Regions from separate parts of the Corynebacterium sp. P4-C1 genome, predicted to be linked through region 1. Evidence: riboswitches for the same ligand, from Rfam matches in the RefSeq annotation. Region 1 holds a riboswitch; the other holds the start of a gene.
What was found. Region 1 has a riboswitch for cyclic di-AMP ahead of QYR03_RS00275 (C40 family peptidase). Riboswitches for the same ligand answer to the same signal wherever they lie in the genome.
Positions count from the first base shown of each region.

Region 2: linked by a shared signal. The riboswitch ahead of QYR03_RS04965 (resuscitation-promoting factor Rpf1 domain-containing protein) and the one ahead of QYR03_RS00275 (C40 family peptidase) in region 1 are both predicted to bind cyclic di-AMP.

Region 1 is NZ_CP129966.1:58,164-63,459, reverse strand. It holds gene QYR03_RS00290 (ROK family protein) at 1-87, opposite strand, end outside; gene QYR03_RS00285 (glycosyltransferase family 4 protein) at 130-1,293, opposite strand; gene QYR03_RS00280 (C40 family peptidase) at 1,306-2,337, opposite strand; gene QYR03_RS00275 (C40 family peptidase) at 2,577-3,326, opposite strand; cyclic di-AMP (ydaO/yuaA leader) riboswitch at 3,338-3,515, opposite strand; gene QYR03_RS00270 (cytochrome bc complex cytochrome b subunit) at 3,898-5,296, opposite strand, start outside.
Region 2 is NZ_CP129966.1:1,037,051-1,042,346, reverse strand. It holds partial or broken gene QYR03_RS04970 (YeeE/YedE thiosulfate transporter family protein) at 219-1,052, shown strand; gene QYR03_RS04965 (resuscitation-promoting factor Rpf1 domain-containing protein) at 1,155-1,859, opposite strand; cyclic di-AMP (ydaO/yuaA leader) riboswitch at 1,868-2,041, opposite strand; gene QYR03_RS04960 (cold-shock protein) at 2,373-2,756, shown strand; gene QYR03_RS04955 (DUF2771 domain-containing protein) at 2,768-3,313, opposite strand; gene QYR03_RS04950 (glutaminyl-peptide cyclotransferase) at 3,341-4,204, opposite strand; gene QYR03_RS04945 (DUF3027 domain-containing protein) at 4,244-4,969, shown strand; gene QYR03_RS04940 (NCS2 family permease) at 5,107-5,296, shown strand, end outside.

The DNA of each region.
Region 1 (5,296 bases):
CGACGCGTCCACGACTCCTGCGCGGGTGTTCGTGCCACCAATATCGAACCCGATAGTGAGCGGGACGGCACTGTCTTGCGTAGGCATGAGTCAACATTGTAGTCGCGCTGCGACGAGCCCCATATTCATCTATCCCGCCCCGCCCGGACCCGCCTCAGGCTGGAGCAGGCCGGCTAAGCGGGCCCCCAGTACCTGCCAGGAGAAGCGCCGCCCCACCATCTCGCGGCCCGCGGCTCCCATCGCCGCTCTGCGCTCCGGGTCGCGCAGGAGATCGATGACCGCCCCGGCCACAGCGTTGGCATCTGTCCCGTCGACAACGATCCCCGACTCCGCTGTCACAGTCTCGGGCGCCCCGCCCGAGTTTCCGGCGATAACGGGAACACCGCACGCCTGCGCTTCGAGATACACGATCCCGAGGCCTTCCACGTCCAATCCGCCGCCTCTGGTGCGCGCAGGCATGGCCACGATGTCGGCGGCGGCGACCAAATCGCGCATATCCTCCCGCCGCACTCGGCCGAGAAAGGTCACGAAGTCCTCCATTCCTCGGCGCTGCACGAGCTGCTCCAGCTTTCTTCCGTAGCGCCCCTCCCCCACAACAGCGAGACGTGCACCCGGCACTGCTTCGAGCACAGTTGGCCAGCACCCAATCAGTGTGTCCTGCCCTTTGCGGGGTACGAGGCGCGACGCCACCACCACCAGGGGACCGTCGCCGAAACCGTGGCGGGCCCGGGCGGCGGCACGTTGTTCGGCAGTCGCAGGGCGGAAGAACTCCGTGTCCACACCGGACGGCAGCGGCACGAAATCGGGGGAATCACCGAAAGCACTCCGGAAACGGCGCAAAGTGTAGTCGGAAATATACGTGATAGTGTCGGCCGAATCCCCGATCCGTCGCAGGACCTGGCGGGCACCGGGCAGCATCGACCAGCCGACTTCGTGGCCATGTGTCGTCGCCACGATCCTCTGCGCCCCCGCCTTGCGGGCTGCCGGCCCCATCACGGCAAGCGGCGCCGCCGCCCCGAACCAGACGGTAGTGATGCCGTGTTCGCGGATCAGCTCGCTCATGCGGCGCACAGTCGCCGGAGTCGGCAGCATCATCGAAGTGGGCCAACGGTGGACGGGATAAGGCAATGAAGCGTCGAAAAGCGCCTCCTCCTCCTCGTCCTGCGTGGATGCGAAAACGACGAGCGAACCCGCACCCCGTAAACGGACAAGCTCGTCGGTGAAATCCCGCAAATACGACTGAATCCCGCCGATTGTGGGCGGGAAATCATTCGTGACGAGGAGCGTGGCCATACGCCTCGGGCGCTAGTAGCGGACGGCGCCCTGCACCGGCATCGAATTCATCGGAACGACCTGGACCGGAATTCCGTAGTCGGAGGCGTGAACCACCTGGCCGTTACCCACGTACATCCCGACGTGGGTCACGCCCGGGTAGTAGCCGATGATGTCGCCCGGCTGGAGCTCAGAGAGGGGCACCGGGGTGCCGCCGGCGAGCTGGGCGCTTGAAGTGCGCGGGATCGATTTGCCGTTCTGGGCATATGCCCAGAACATCAGGCCGGAGCAGTCAAACTGGTCAGGGCCGGCAGCGCCCCAACCGTACGGGGAGCCGATCTTGGACAGCGCGGCACCGACGACACCGTTGGCGTTCGCTGACGGCGGCACGTTCAGCGAAACCGGGCCGTTCTTCGACTCCCAGCGGGAACGCTGTTCGGGAGTGAACGCGTCGACACGCTTCTCCACATTCTTCATCTGCTCCTCGAGCTCTTTGCGCTCGTTGTCCAGCCTCTTGCGCTTGCCCTCGAGCTCAGCCTGGCGGTAGTTCGCCACCGCGACTGCGATATTCGCGTCCGTGGCACGCTGAGCGGCCTCGCGGTTCAGCTTCTGGGACTCGTCGAGAGTGCGCTGAGCGGAACGCGACAAAGAGCCCAGGTACGCCGCACGGTCGATCGCCTCCTGCGGGTTGGCGGACTCGAGTGCGTTGACGTTCGCGTCGCTGGAGAGATTGCGGTACTGCGCGCGTGCGTGCTCATCCACATCGCCCTGCGCACCGTTCTGCGCCGTCGACGCCTTGCGGGCGTCACGTTGAGCATTGTCCGCCGTTTTCTTTAGAGCCGCGACCTCGCGCTCCCCCTTGGCGATATCGTCCTCGATCTGCTTGACCTCCTCCGACTTCGCGGTGGCCTTCTCGGACGTGTCACTGAGCTGCTTGATCAGCTCGTCGACCTCATCCGCCTGCGCAGGAGTGACGGTGCCGACGGCCAGCATCGCCGCGGCCAAGCCGGCGGCTTGGAATGCGCGAGTAAAGGAAAGACGGGAAGAAGCGCGGTGCTTACCCATTGGGAACCTCGATTCCAAAAACACAGAAGCGCCCCGATCTCCGAGGCAGCAGCGAGAGTTGAGGATTACAAACTTGTAACAAAGTTAATCGCCCGAAGCTCCCCGGTCAAACTCCGAGACCACTTATTTTCCCAGGTGATAACGCTGTGACAAGAGTGAAAAGATGAAAACGGCCGCAGTTCCCCAGTTGAGAAACAAGGGACTGCGGCCGGCAGATAGCGCCGCGGCGGCGCCGACGCTTAGAAGCGGACAGCCGAGTGGATCGGCATGTAGTTCAGCGGGCGGTAGCCCACCGGGGTGCCGGAGTTCAGGGCGTCGATGATCTGGCCGTTGCCGGCGTAGATGGCAACGTGCGATGCGCCGCTGTAGTAGACAACGACGTCGCCCGGCTGCAGATCGGAGATGGCGACCTGCTTTCCGGCGGAAGCCTGCGCACCGGAGGTACGCGGGATCTGCTTGCCAGCCTGGGCGTAGACCCAGGAGGTGAAACCGGAGCAGTCGAAGGCGTTCGGGCCAGCTGCACCGTAGACGTACGGGGAGCCGATCTTAGACTTGGCGATGGACACGATGCGGTCGCCCTGCGACTGCTTCGGGGCCGGCACCGGAGCGGCAGCCTTGGTCGCAGCACGGTACTCGGTCTTAGCCGGTGCCGGAGCGTACTTAGCCTCAACGCCGGCAATCCACTGGCTGAAGCCCGGGACGTTGTTGACACCCGGAACGTTCTTCACTGCGGCAATAGCGGCACGGACGTCCGCGTTACTGTCGGCCTTGCCGGCGAGGGACGGAATCCACTGATCAATGCCCGGGACGTTGGCGATACCCGGAACGTTCTCAATGCCCGGGACCTCGGTTGAGAAACCGGAGTTCGGGACGGTCACCTGAGCCGCGTTTGCGTTAGCCGGTACGAAAAGGGTTGCGCCCGCGACGATCGCGGAGGCGGTAGCGATGCTGCGCTTTGCAGTCACGGACTGACGGCGGTGCTTAGCCATGGACAATCTCCAATATCTTCCAGTAATGCCTACCGGGTTAGCTGTCGGGTTCGGTGCGGGAAATCACCTTGGGAAGCTCTGGCGCCGGCATGGCACCCCTTACTTCCCGCTCACCCCAGGAAACGTTGTCGGTTCCCCGGCTTCCACCTCCGCTTGGCCGCGGGCGGTGGAATTCGGCTTTGTGTTCAGATGTCTTATCGCTTGCGCCTCTGTGGCCGCAAGGTCTCAGATAGGTTACGAAATGGATACGGGACTTGTCTAACGACGCGCCCGTTATCATTTCGTGATTTTAGTCTATGCCTACGTAGGTGTACATACGGAAATCCGGCCCCCAAAGCTCTATCAACGACAAAGAATTGGCCAAACAGCTCCTACCAGCACAAATTGCAAGCAATCACGCTATCCACGGCGCCCGCTAAAGGTGCACTGAATCCACCGGCAAGATAATGTGATCCTCGACACACTGTTATATAAACGCTACAAACACGAGAACAGCCCCTCCCCCGAGCCCGGTTAAGACGGGCTAAGGGAAAGGGCCTTCAACGGCTACAGCGTGTAGCTTACGGGTAGCCTACTTGCGCTTGCGCTCGATGGCACCTGCATCACGATCGGAAGCTTCCTTCTCCGCCTCGAGGGCACGGAGAGTCTCGATCTCCTCGTGGTGGTTAGCACGCTTGATCTCGTTGCGCTTCGCGGTGATCGACGGATCATCCGGGGAGAAGATGCCGGAGGTCTCCGAGTCGGCGTAACCGAGCTCGTTGAGCTGCTTCGGCACACGGGCGCCAGCGTACTCCAGGGGCAGCTGGTGGCCGTGCTGGTCGACCGGCCCCAGCGGCTGGTGAACACCAACGAAGGCACCGTTCGGCAGCTTCTGGATGACGCCGGTCTCGATACCGTGCTCCAGCACTTCACGGTCGCTGCGCTGCAAACCGATGCAGATGCGGTAGGTGATGAAGTACGCCAGCGGCGGCAGGACGATCAGGCCGATACGGCCGATCCAGGTCATCGCGTTCAGGGAAATCTGGAAGTGGTACGCGAACAAGTCGTTACCGCCGGACAGCGTCAGGAGCAGGAAGAAGACCAGTCCCATGACACCGATGCCGGTGCGCACCGGAACATCGCGCGGACGCTGCAGCAGGTTGTGGTGGGCATCGTCGCCGGTGACCTTCTTCTCGATGAACGGGTAGGTCAGCAGCAGGACGACCATCAGGCCTGCCAGCAGTGCGACCCAGAACACGCCCGGGATCGTGTAGTTGCCCAGGTAGAGCTCCCACGCCGGCATGACACGGGCGGCACCGTCAGTCCACAGCATGTAGATATCCGGCTGCGAACCAGCGGAGACCTGCGACGGGTTGTACGGGCCGATATTCCAAATTCCGTTGATGGTGGTGACACCCGCCATCAGGGCCAGAACACCGAACACGAGCATGCCGAAGCCCATGGCCTTGACGGCGAACACCGGCATGATGCGGATACCGACAACGTTGTTCTCGGAACGGCCCGGTCCAGGGAACTGGGTGTGCTTCTGGAACCAGACGAGCAGCAGGTGCGCCGCAATAAGCGCAAGGATGATGCCCGGCAGGATCAGCACGTGAAGGATGTAGAAACGGTCGAGCATCAGATCCGACGGGAAGTCGCCGCCGAACATTGCCCAGTGCAGCCAAGTACCGATAATCGGCAGGCCGACGATGATAGCGGACATGATTCGCAGACCGACGCCGGAGAGCAGATCGTCCGGCAGGGAGTAGCCCATGAAGCCCTCTGCCATGCCCAGCAGGATCAGGGTCACACCGATGATCCAGTTGGCTTCACGCGGGCGACGGAAAGCACCGGTGAAGAAGATGCGCAGCATGTGGGCGAACATCGCCATCATGAACATCAGGGCGGCCCAGTGGTGCATCTGACGGACGAACAGACCGCCGCGGACCTCGAATGAGATGTTCAGGGCAGTCGCGTAGGCGCGCGACATT
Region 2 (5,296 bases), 980 kb from region 1:
AGTAATAGACAGAGCTGTATTCTAACTTCTAGGTCTATATAGACTGATTGGTTCACTGGTTGTAGACTTCCCGGTGTTTAGAGAACTCGATAGATTCACTGGAGGTTTCCATGGTTGTGACCGGCATGGCGGTCGGTGTGGCGCTCGGCATCGTGATGCAGCGCGGTCGAAGGTGACGCTGGACCAGTCCTGGTATCGCAAGCCGCTGCACCCCGTGCACTGCCGGCGCTGGCATCGGCTTGCTCGGCGTGCTGGCATGGCCTCTGTCGGCGGCGACCGGCCGAAACGACGGCCTGGGCATCACCACCCCGTCCGCCCACCTGATGAGCTACATCACCACCGGTGAGAGTAAGTTCCTCAACTGGGGAACCCTCCTTGTGCTCGGCATTCTGGTCGGCTCCTATATTGCCGCGAAGGTCTCCGGTGAATTCCGTGTCCGCGTTCCGGATGCCGTCACCTCCGTCCGCGCCATCTTCGGCGGCATCGGAATGGGCGTCGGCGCCTCCCTGGCCGGCGGCTGCACCGTCGGCAACGGCATGGTCCAGACGTCGTTGTTCAGCTACCAGGGCTGGGTCGCGCTGGCGTTCATTGCGCTCGGCGTCTACGTCGGTGCGAAGCGGTGGCTGAAGCCGTCCGGCGTGAAACAGGGAACTGCCGACGCGGGCGTGTACACCACCGACGAGTCGATCAGCGCACCTGAGCTCGCCGGAGCGGTCAGCGAAGAGGCTCCTGCCGCTCCTGCAGCGAAGTTCAACATCGTCTCCGCTTCCGCCGGCGTCGGCCTGAAAACGAAGCCGAAGCAGGCCACGAGCGCGCGTCCGCTGGGCAACGGGCGTTACGCCCTGGACACTCTCGGTGCGGTGTGCCCGTTCCCGCTCATCGAGGCGAAGCAGGCCATGGCCGAGCTTGAGCCGGGTGAAGAGCTCGTCATCGACTTCGACTGCACCCAGGCCACCGAGTCCATCCCGCAGTGGGCCGCTGACAACGGCCACGGTGTGAAGGACTTCGTGCAGAAGCAGGATGCGGGCTGGCAGATCACGGTCGTAAAGTAGACTGGGCTGCCGCACCTTGACCAAACTGAAAGGGCGCTCTTCCCCGCGGGTGGGGGAGAGCGCCCTTTTTGGCGTTTAGCTCTCAGGTGGAGGCTTAGCCGTTTAGCCCATGTACTGCGTCTTCAGGTCGGAGACGTAGTTGTTGAAGTCGGACTGGGCAGCGGCCGCGATGGCGGCTGTGTCGCCTGCGAGAACAGCGTCGACGAGCGCCTTGTTGGCGGTGTAGAAGGCGTTGTAGTCGTTGCGGTTGGCCTTGTAGGTTGCGGTGACCTGGGGCGGGACGGCGATGCCGCGGTTGTTCAGCTCGCGGGTGATGGAGTTGTACACGGCGTCGACCTCGAGCTCAGCGCTCTTCTTGGCGGTCGTCTTCTGGGCGGCGGGCTTCGCTGCCGGAGCTGCCGCCGGCTTCGGGGCCGGCTTGTTGGCGGAGGCGTTGCGCGGGGTCGGAGCGGAATTCAGGCCCAGACGCGCGGAGCATGCCGGCCATGCGCCCCAGCCCTGCTTAGCGAGGGTGCGCTCAGCGACAGCGATCTGCTGCTCGCGGGTGGCCTGGTGCGGCAGGGGAGCGAACTCGTTGCCGCCGTATGCGCGCCACGTGCCGGCGTTGAACTGCAGGCCGCCGTAGTAGCCGTTACCGGTGTTGATGTTCCAGTTGCCGCCGGCCTCGCACTGCGCGAGACGGTCCCAGTCGGAATCCGGGGCGGCGGAGGCCATCGGGCTGATCAGAGCGGTGGTGGCCAGAGCTGCGGTAGCGCCAGCGACTGCCTTGGTGGTCAGGTTGCGGTTCTGCTTGCTGTGACGTCCCATGCGGGTGTGTTTCCTCTCTTGTTGTACGTCTGCGAGGTGAGCTGTCGGGTTCAGGCTGAGGTCGTGGTCGCCTGGCCGCGCTCGGCGGCTTCACCCCGAGCGGATCTCTCCGCGGTGCACGGTTTTTCACGTGCGGGTGGGTCCCCCGCTTTTGTCCTATGAACTTGTGTACCTTGGGCAATTCTGCGAATTTCTGTTCGCTTTTGCTCCGCCAGCCGGACAAAACTGAACGTGGCTGGCGGCGTTTAAGGTCACGCCCGTGTTCGGGGCATGGCCAAAACTGTATCTGTTTATAACGATTGCGTCACGTTACCGACACGAATTGTGAAACATGTGAAAGATGTGACTTCGAGGCATTGACAGATCGAAGTCTTCACCTGCGAAAAAGGCATTTTTAGTGACGTGCGGCACACTTGCTGTGTTGGGCGTGTCGGATTTGCCGGCTAGGCCGTGCACGCGACGCGCGCTAGACTGTACTCTTTGAATTCTTTCGACTATCGGTGGTGAACACGCATGCCAGTAGGAAAAGTGAAGTGGTTTGATGCCGACAAGGGCTTCGGCTTCGCTTCCAACCCGGGGGACGAGGATGTCTACGTGGGCAAGAACGTCCTGCCCGACGGAGTGGACGAGCTCTTCCCGGGCCAGCGGATCGAATTCGATTTCGCCGCCGGCCGCCGCGGCCCCCAAGCGCTGCGCGTGAAGGTCCTCGACGAGCCGCGCCGCCGCCCGGTGCACCGCCGCAAGCCCGAGGAACTGGCCAGCATGCTCGCAGACGTGATGTCCATGCTCGAAACGCAGGTACAGCCGGCGCTCGACGCGGGCCGCTACCCGGAGCGCAAGGAATCCCGCCAGATCGCGGAGATTCTGCGCGCCGTGGCCAAGGAGCTCGACGTCTAGTCCAGCCCTAACTATTCAGCCTCCGTCGTGAACGCCCATGTGGTCACGACGGGGGTTTCTTCGCCTTCACCGTCCTTGCCGACAAGGAGAGTGGACACCTCGATGACCACAAGCCCGGTGTCGTTGCCGTCCTTCTGTGCGGTCACGGGAATGTCCACGTCGGTAGCCTCGCCGGGAGTGAAGGTGCGCTCGGTGTTGGCCGCCGGATCGTCGTAAATGCTGAGCACCGACCACTGCTGCTGGCCGACCTCCTTCGGCACAGTGATGCGGACGGACTCGGCGCCGGCGGCGTCGATACGCGCCACCTCGCCCTCCGGGCACTGCGCGCCGAACTCGCACACGCTGAACGGCGTGGCTGAGACATCTGTGTCCCCGGCGGCCGCGGTGACCTCGATCTGGTCTGGCGGGGTGGCGGGGCGGGACTGCTGCCAGGTCAAGAAGAAATACAGGCCGGCGACAATGGCCACGACCGCGACGGCGATGAGGGTCACCGTCAGGGCAGTGCTCGATTTTCCGGTTGTGCCGTTCACGTTGCTGTCCTTCTTGCTTTCCGCCATGCTTGAACAGTCTAGCGGCGGGGCGTGCTATTCCGGTTCGAAGGTGACCTGGTACATGTCCGGCCAGCGCTTGCCAGTCAAGTAGAACTCGCCGTCGGTGCCCGGGATGCGCGCGATCCCGTTCAGCACATGGTTCGGGTCGGGGGTGGCGTTGTTGGGGAGACCGGATGCGTCGATAAGCGCTTCCACCGCTCCCGATTCTGCGTTGATGCGCACGATATCCGTCGTGGTGAACACGTTGGCGTAAATGTCGTCACCGACGCACTCAAGCTCGTTGATGCCCGTGACGGGGGAACCCTGGTCCGTGACGGTGAAACGGCCGCGCTCTTCGAGCGTCTCCGGGTCCATGCGGCGAAGCTCGTCGGTGCCGTCGGAGAAAATCACCTCGCCGGCGTCCTCCCGGTAGCACAGCCCCCACCCTTCACCCGTGAACGTCGTGCGGTCGAGCTCGTCGAGTGTTTCCGCGTCGCGCTTGATCGCGGTGTTGTTCTGCCAGGTCAGCTGCCACACATGGTCGCGCACGCGCGTGATCCCCTCGCCGAAGAATTCCGGTTCGAGATCCTTGCTCGCCCCCTGCACGCCGTCGGCCGTGGTGCGGTAGATCCGCGACTGGCCCTGCATGCCGGTGGCCACGTAGAGCGTGCCGTCGGGCGCGACTTCGAGTCCCTGGGTGAAGCTCGTGGCGTCGAAAGGGTAAGTCCCGACGATTTTCGCCGTCAGCTTCTCCGGCTCCCCGGAAGCCGCAGGTGCTCCGGTGATGGAGCTGCTGGTGCTGCCTCCGGAATCCGTGGGGCTGCACGCGGCCAGGAGGGACAGCAGCGCCACAGCGGAGACTGTGGAGACGGCGGGCACGGAAGAAAAGTGCGCGGCGGTGTCGGGAAGTCGAGCCATACGGTCTATCTTGCAACAGCGTCAGCCATAATAGTGAGCGTGCCCCGGAGAAGAAGCGAGAAGAAAGCAGGACCCTTGCTCGGCGACCGCGCCGTGACGATCGCGCGCGACGCTCTGCTCGAGCTCGACCAAGGTGAAGTCGGCGACCACATCGGCGTGTTCGGTTTGAACGCGAATGTGGCCACCCACCGCTTCAAGGCGGATGTTCCCGGCTACTCCGGGTGGGAGTGGAACGCGGTGGTCGCGTGCGCGACGGGCTCGGACCACATCACGGTCAACGAGGTCGCGCTTGTGCCCGCGCCAACGGGCGATGCTCTGCAGGCGCCCGATTGGGTTCCGTACACCGAACGTCTGCGCCCCGGCGATCTCGGGCCAGGCGATGTGATGGAGCCGGCTCCCGACGATGAGCGCCTGACGGACGACTCCTTCTCAAAAGACGCGGTTGTCTTCATCGGCCGGGAGACCAACCAGTACCTCACCACGACGGGCCTCAAGAACGCGAAGCAGCGGTGGCGCCGCGGCGAATTCGGCCCGAATTCTGAGCACGCCTCCAAGGCGGCGCTGCAGTGCCGCACGTGTGCTTTCTATATTCCGGCGGCGGAACCCGTGGGGAAGAACTTCGGCATTTGCGCGAACGAATACTCCGCGGACGGCCACGTCGTTTCCGCTGTGTACGGGTGCGGCGCGCACTCGGAGACCAAGATCGACAGCGAGGACGCGACACCGCGCAGCGAGCTTTACGACGACGAGAAGCCCCTCTACTGACCCCCGCCCCGGATTCCTTGTGGGAGTCCACCATTTTGTTTTTTATGCTGTGAGTGGGACGCTATTGCCGTTGTTGACATGCAAACGTCAGGGGAATCACAGTGAGTGACACGACGCAAACGTCCGGTTCCACCAAGGTGGCCGAGACGAAGAACGAAGCAGGCCAGGCCTCCGGTCTGGACCGGTTCTTCCACATTTCCGAACGCGGCTCGACTGTTGGCCGCGAAGTGCGTGCGGGTGTGGTCACGTTCTTCGCGATGGCCTACATTGTTCTGCTCAACCCGCTGATCCTGGGGACGGGCGAGGACTCCGCGGGCACTGTCCTGG